Linked DNA regions of Gloeothece verrucosa PCC 7822. The protein of the gene in region 1 interacts with the protein of each later gene in a pairwise test. Links are inferred from orthologs where the notes say so. Each region holds a gene or a part of one and is shown in the gene's direction. Other genes may lie near its edges. The genes, in order: bioB and CYAN7822_RS15635.

Region 1 (3,221 bases):
TCGTTCTAGTCTAGCCTTGCGGCAGTTTGAGCAGGATTGGTTAAACGAAAATAAATAAGGTTTTTAAATAGAGGTAATTATGACGATTGTCAATCACTTGACACAAAAATTAACTTTAGCCGAATTTTTAACCCTTCCAGAAACTAAACCAGCTAGTGAATATTTTGACGGAGAAATTTATCAAAAACCTATGCCTCAAGGAGAACACAGTAGCTTACAAGGTGAGTTAGTAGCGGCTATTAATGGGCGAGGGAAATCGAAAAAATTAGTTTATGCTTTACCCGAATTGCGGTGTACTTTTGGAGGACGTTCAATTGTGCCAGATATTGCCGTATTTACTTGGGAAAGAATCCCGAAAAATTCTGAAGGTAGAATACTCAATAAATTTGAAATTTATCCGGATTGGATCATTGAAATTTTATCACCTGAACAATCCGCTAATAAAGTTATGAAAAAAATTATTTTTTCTCTGAAACAAGGAACTCAGCTAGGATGGTTAATTGATACAGAAGATGAATCGGTAATGATTTTTAAACCCGATCAATTACCTGAGATTAAATCTGATGAGGAAATTTTACCGGTTTTAAAAGTATTAGAAGATTGGCAGTTATCGGCTAATGATATGTTTCAATGGTTGACTTTATAATCGCTCTAGAAATTTCTGAGGTCAGGAAAAGCGGATTGGTGATCAGGGTACTGTGCTATGGCTTTTCGAAAAATGTCTAAAGCAAGTCGCAATCATCTTCTTGAGTATTTGGGAGATCAACATTTTCCAGAAAATCAACTAGATGGTACAATTTGCAAATACTCTGTAGGCAAAAACATAGGTAGAAAGTGGTTCAAGCATCTCTATCGTCAGCCATAACCCTTCCTGAAGATACACAACAATTACAACAATGGCTCAATCAACTAGCAGATCGCATTATCGCAGGTGAAGCCATCAGCAAATCAGTAGCCCTCGCCCTAACCCAAATAGAAGGCCAGGAAAACATCCTATTACTCTGTGAAGCGGCTGATCGCATTCGTCAAAGTTGTTGCGGCAACCAAGTGGACTTATGCAGCATCATCAACGTAAAATCCGGCAACTGTTCCGAAAATTGTCGCTTTTGTTCTCAATCTGTGCATCATCCCGGACAAGAATCCCCCATCTATGGGCTTAAATCCCCTGATGAAATTGTAGAACAAGCAAAATCCGCCAAAGCCGCCGGAGCAAAACGCTTTTGCTTAGTCAGTCAAGGACGCGGCTTAAAATACAATAGCCCAAAATCCAAAGAATTCGAGCAAATCTTAGAAACCGTCAAACGCATCATCACAGAAGCGCAGATTAAACCCTGCTGTGCTTTAGGAGAAGTCACCCAAGAACAAGCACAAGCACTCGCCGAAGCCGGCGTTACCCGCTATAACCATAACTTAGAAGCCTCAGAAAACTTTTACCCCCAAATCGTTACCACTCATAGCTGGCGGGATCGCGTAGAAACCGTTAAAAACCTCAAATCAGCCGGCATACAAGCCTGTACCGGTGGCATCATTGGCATGGGAGAAACCTGGGAAGATAGAATAGATTTAGCCCTATCCCTGCGAGAATTAGAAGTAGAATCCGTTCCCATTAACCTCCTCAACCCAAGAGAAGGAACCCCCCTAGGGCATCTTCCTAAACTCGATGCTTTTGAAGCCCTCAAAGCCATCGCTATCTTCCGATTTATTCTCCCCGCTCAAATCCTCCGCTATGCTGGAGGAAGAGAGGCTGTCATGGGAAAATTACAAAATTTAGGCTTAAAAGCGGGAATTAATGCTATGCTAATTGGGCATTATTTGACAACCCTGGGACAACCCCCAGAACAAGATCATTTAATGTTGGAATCGTTAGGTTTACAGGGCGGTGAAGCCCCTATTCCCGGTGAATACCCATCGCAAGCGCAAAACCCGACCATCTCTTGCTAACTATAAAAAACCTCAATCAACGGTGAATCCTGCCAATGAATTTCTCTGGGGGTTAATTGGTTTACTTTTAACCATTTTTACCACCTTTTTACCCGCCTCAATCACTAATTTACCCTGGAATTGGTCCCATGATGGCGTTTTACCTGAATCTTTAGGTGTCACTTATCAAATAGGGGCAGTTCTGCTAACCGGTTGTATGGGAGGAAAAAATGCCGGAGCCTTGGCACAAATTGCCTATGTTATCCTAGGATTAACCTGGTTACCCGTTTTTGCTCATGGAGGCGATTGGGAATATCTCAAAGAACCCAGTTTTGGTTATATTCTTGGGTTTATTCCGGGTGCTTGGGTGTGCGGCTTAATGGCTTTTCGCACAAGGGCTAAAATGGAAACGTTGGCCTTTAGTGCAATTTGTGGTTTATTAGTGATTCATCTTTGTGGTTTAGTTTATTTAATTGCTTTATCCTTCCTGAGTCCTAGTCAAACCCTATCCCCCACCAGCTTACCTTCTTTTATCGTCAATTATTCTCTGTTGCCTATACCAGGTCAGTTAGTTATTATTTGTGTTATTGTGGCGATTGCTTATTTTTTGCGTTTAATCTTGTTTTATTAAATTGCTTGTGGCTGGCCAATAACAAACAATCCTAAATAACCCAAAAAAATGAAAAAAAATCAATGGTTTTGGCTGGTGGCTATTATCGGTTTAATTTTAGACCGACTGACTAAGTATTGGGTTGTCCAAAGCTTTGACACCACAGGAGATACTGTACCCATTTGGTCAGGGGTTTTTCATTTTACTTATGTGATTAATACAGGAGCCGCTTTTAGTTTCTTTAAAGGTGGCGCAGGATGGCTACGGTGGCTCTCTTTAATTGTTAGTCTAGGATTGATTTTTTTGGCATGGTATGCCCCAAGAATGAGACTGATAGAACAGTTAGGCTATGGCTTTATTTTAGCAGGAGCTTTAGGCAATGGAATTGATCGCTTTGTAATGGGATATGTCGTAGATTTTTTGGATTTTCGCTTAATTAATTTCCCGATCTTTAATTTGGCTGATGTGTTTATTAATGTCGGTATATTTTGCCTATTGATTGCCAGTTTACCCACTAAACCCAGTGCAAAAAGAAATTTGTCTAAAGAAAATAATTTAGATCAAAATTTTAAATAATGAAAGATTTAGACTTGATTACTAACTCTTTAACCGATGTAGAACAGCAACAAATAAAAAGTTTACAAGAGTGGCAAAACCGAATGATTCTCAGCGATTGTTTGCCTGTTTTGAG
Region 2 (3,240 bases), 3.2 Mb from region 1 along the record:
TCAATCGAAGAACAAGCATTAGTAGAAGATTTAGTTAAGTGTATTTCCAATAGTTTTTCCGGTGATAGTCAAAGTCAACAGCAAAGTTTAGAAACCACTTCTATACAATGTTTTTATCGAGTTATTTATCTAGATGAACAGGGCAATATTCGAGCCGATGCCGAAGAACGTCTTAAAAGCATTGTCAAGATAACAGGCGTTCCTTTACCGACTCCTACCCGTCAAGGACAAGCCACTATTGAATTACAAAAATTGCCCTCAACTAATGTTTTTTCTCTTCCTGTAACCATTGAGGGAAAAACACACCCATTTATTTTAGATATGGGGGCTTCTAACTCGATCATTACTAATCAAATAGCCCAAAAACTTAAACTAAAAAGTATTAATATCCCCAATGATTTATTAGAATATATGGTAGTGGGCCAAAGCTGCGATAAACTTGAGGCGGCTATGCACCCCTTTCCTAAAATAGCCATTGAAGGGGCAAGCGCACAAGGACTTATGGGACTAGGTTTATCAAAATTTTTAATTTCTGAAAATATTGCCGGTGTCATCGGCTTAGATTTTTTTAGCGGCTTTGATGTCAAGATTAATCCTGAAACTCAAAAACTCCAATTATCCCCCCCTTCTACTATCAGTACGTCAGCCATTCCTTTAAAAGGAAAAATGGGGTTAATGACCACTCAAGTTTATATTAATGGTCAAGGTCCTTTTACCTTTCTTCTTGATACGGGAGCCGAACAAATGGTTATTTCTGAAAAATTGGCAAAACAACTCAATCTGACGAAAAACAAACCCACACAAGTAAGCGGATTTTGTGGAAATGAAGCGGCTTATAATACCCGTTTAGATCAAGTGAGTTTAAAAGAAAATACGGTTAATCAAATTGATGGCGTGATTGTTGATACTAAGGTGTTAGATACTTTAGAAATTGATGGCATTGTTGGGCAAAATTTTCTCAATCAATATCAACAACATTGGCAATTTAGTTCTCCCAATGAATTAGGCTTTCCCGAAACAGGCGGCTTAACGTTATCTCCTCTGAAAAGTCATTAGTTATTTACCCTTTATTATTTCTTCTTACTCTTTACTTATGTGTCAACTCCTAGGCATGAATTGTAATGTTCCCACTGATATCTGTTTTTCCTTTGAAGGCTTTTGTGCTAGAGGCGGCAAAACAGATGAACATCGAGATGGTTGGGGCATTGCTTTTTTTGAAGGAAAAGCCTGTCGAATGTTTCAAGATGCTAAACCTTCTGCTATCTCTCCCATAGCGGACTTAGTCAAACGCTACCCCATTAAATCTACTAATGTTATTGCCCATATCCGCAAAGCAACACAAGGAGATATTCGTCTAGAAAATTGTCATCCTTTTAGACGAGAAATGTGGGGGAATTATTGGGTATTTGCTCATAATGGAAATCTTATAGATATGAATAGCGAACTGCCAGGATTTTATCAACCTATTGGTCAAACCGATAGTGAAAAAGCCTTCTGCTATCTATTAAATATTTTGCGCCGCTCTTTTGCTGATGGCAAACCTACTCTGACACAACTCTACTCGGTTCTTAAACAAACAACGGATTTGATGGCCGAAAAAGGCGTTTTTAACTATTTACTTGGCAATGGTGAATATTTATTTGCTCATTGTTCCACTCATCTACATTATATTATCCGCTCCTCTCCTTTTTCCCAAGCTCATCTCATTGATGAAGACCTCACCGTAGATTTTCAAGCTTTGACTCATCCTACAGACCGGGTTGCTGTTATTGCTACCACTCCTCTAACTGATAACGAAGTTTGGACACCGATACAACCTGGAGAGTTAATTATTTTTCGTGACGGTGCGCCAATTGAAGTTAAGAGTTAATAGTGATGAGTGATGATTTATAGCATCTCTCATTTTAGTGAGGTACATAGTTTTTCGATTTTAGGGAACACCGGATCTGGGAACAGGTAATAAAAAATAAAATTGAGGTGTACCTCATTGATTGGAGAAACGCTATATAATAACTAATAACTAATGACTAATAACTTGATACAAAATACATAGTGGTGGGTTACGGAGCGGATCAAAATTTATCCGTTTCTTATAAAAGTTATCCCCGCACCTAACCCACCCTACAATTCTAATGACTAATGACTAATGACTAAAGTTTATTAGGTTTAACAATTAAGCTAACACCTATTGACCAAGCAATTGCAAGCATCCAGCCGCCTAAAATATCGGTGGGGTAGTGAACGCCTAAATAAAGCCTTGTCCAGCCAATTCCTAACACAAAAAAACTGCCGATAAATAGCACAGCCGCAAACCAACGAGTTCCCCAGGTTAAAATTATTAGAGTGACGAATAGCATCATACTAGAGAGCGCATGACCACTGGGAAAGGAAAAATCAGGCGGCAAAGGATAAAAATGTTCCCATAAACTCGGGCGCACTCGATGAAAATATAATTTAGAAGTATGGCTAATGATTGCTGTTCCTACCGCCGTAATAAAAAGATAAATGATTGCCCGCCATTTTTTTTGAAAAGATAAAGTTACCGCGATCGCAATAATTAACGGTACTACTCCCCAATAAATGCCAAATTGAGTTAGAGTCGCCGCAAAAATATCTAATTGTGAGCGCGCTTCGGTGTGAATAAATAATAAAATGGGTACATCCCAAGGAAACCCCTCCGGCTGCCGTGCAATTCCTAACGCTAGGAATATAAAAATCCCTATGGGTAAGAACACACCCATAACTGAAAGCAATAATAACTGCCGATGCTCATTTAACCAGGATTTAAAAGAACTCTCAGAAGATATCATGATTTAATCAGTGAACCTCAACCTAGAACACACTCTTATTCCAATAGTATCAATCTATAGGGGGCGTGGCCGGAGAAACTGAGCTTAGGGTAACCTTATAATTGAGGTAAGTCGAGAATTTTTAACTGAATTAACAGTAAAATTACGAGTGTATAAGCGGTTGAAGAGACTAAACCGTTGATCAATTCTTTTTTAAGGCTGCGTTCTTCAGATTGCTTTTGCAAAATATTCATGGCTCCCCTTTGCATTAAAAGAATTCCGGCAATATTCGTGAGCCAGTAACCGACAATTGAGGCTGGTAGCAGTATATCTGACCAAATCCAACTGCAAACATAACCAAAGCCATAGGCAAGAGGGAGATTAATCACCAAATCATTCCACCAGCATAGGGGTGAGAGTAAATAGCCAAGGACTACTAATACGACTCCTA

What was found.
Region 2: the proteins of bioB (region 1) and CYAN7822_RS15635 interact in binary tests that used the Escherichia coli proteins (3 or more experiments, as listed by UniProt). The link is inferred for Gloeothece verrucosa PCC 7822 from one-to-one orthologs.

What each region holds. Positions count from the first base shown.
Region 1 is NC_014501.1:385,544-388,764, reverse strand. What follows is about bases 1-2,887. They hold bioB (biotin synthase BioB), read left to right. Parts: upstream 1-834; coding sequence 835-1,941; downstream 1,942-2,887. Other genes in these bases: lspA (signal peptidase II), read left to right, coding at 2,600-2,887; CYAN7822_RS01720 (biotin transporter BioY), read left to right, coding at 1,898-2,551; CYAN7822_RS01730 (Uma2 family endonuclease), read left to right, coding at 80-646; CYAN7822_RS01735 (Uma2 family endonuclease), read left to right, coding at 1-58. Also shown: more of lspA, read left to right, coding at 2,888-3,106; CYAN7822_RS01710 (DNA-methyltransferase), read left to right, coding at 3,106-3,221. UniProt on the Escherichia coli protein: Catalyzes the conversion of dethiobiotin (DTB) to biotin by the insertion of a sulfur atom into dethiobiotin via a radical-based mechanism.
Region 2 is NC_014501.1:3,555,681-3,558,920, forward strand. Bases 76-2,981 are described here. They hold CYAN7822_RS15635 (class II glutamine amidotransferase), read left to right. Parts: upstream 76-1,093; coding sequence 1,094-1,870; downstream 1,871-2,981. Other genes in these bases: CYAN7822_RS15630 (retropepsin-like aspartic protease), read left to right, coding at 76-1,056; CYAN7822_RS15640 (phosphatase PAP2 family protein), read right to left, coding at 2,151-2,810; CYAN7822_RS15645 (DUF7980 family protein), read right to left, coding at 2,906-2,981. Also shown: more of CYAN7822_RS15630, read left to right, coding at 1-75; more of CYAN7822_RS15645, read right to left, coding at 2,982-3,240.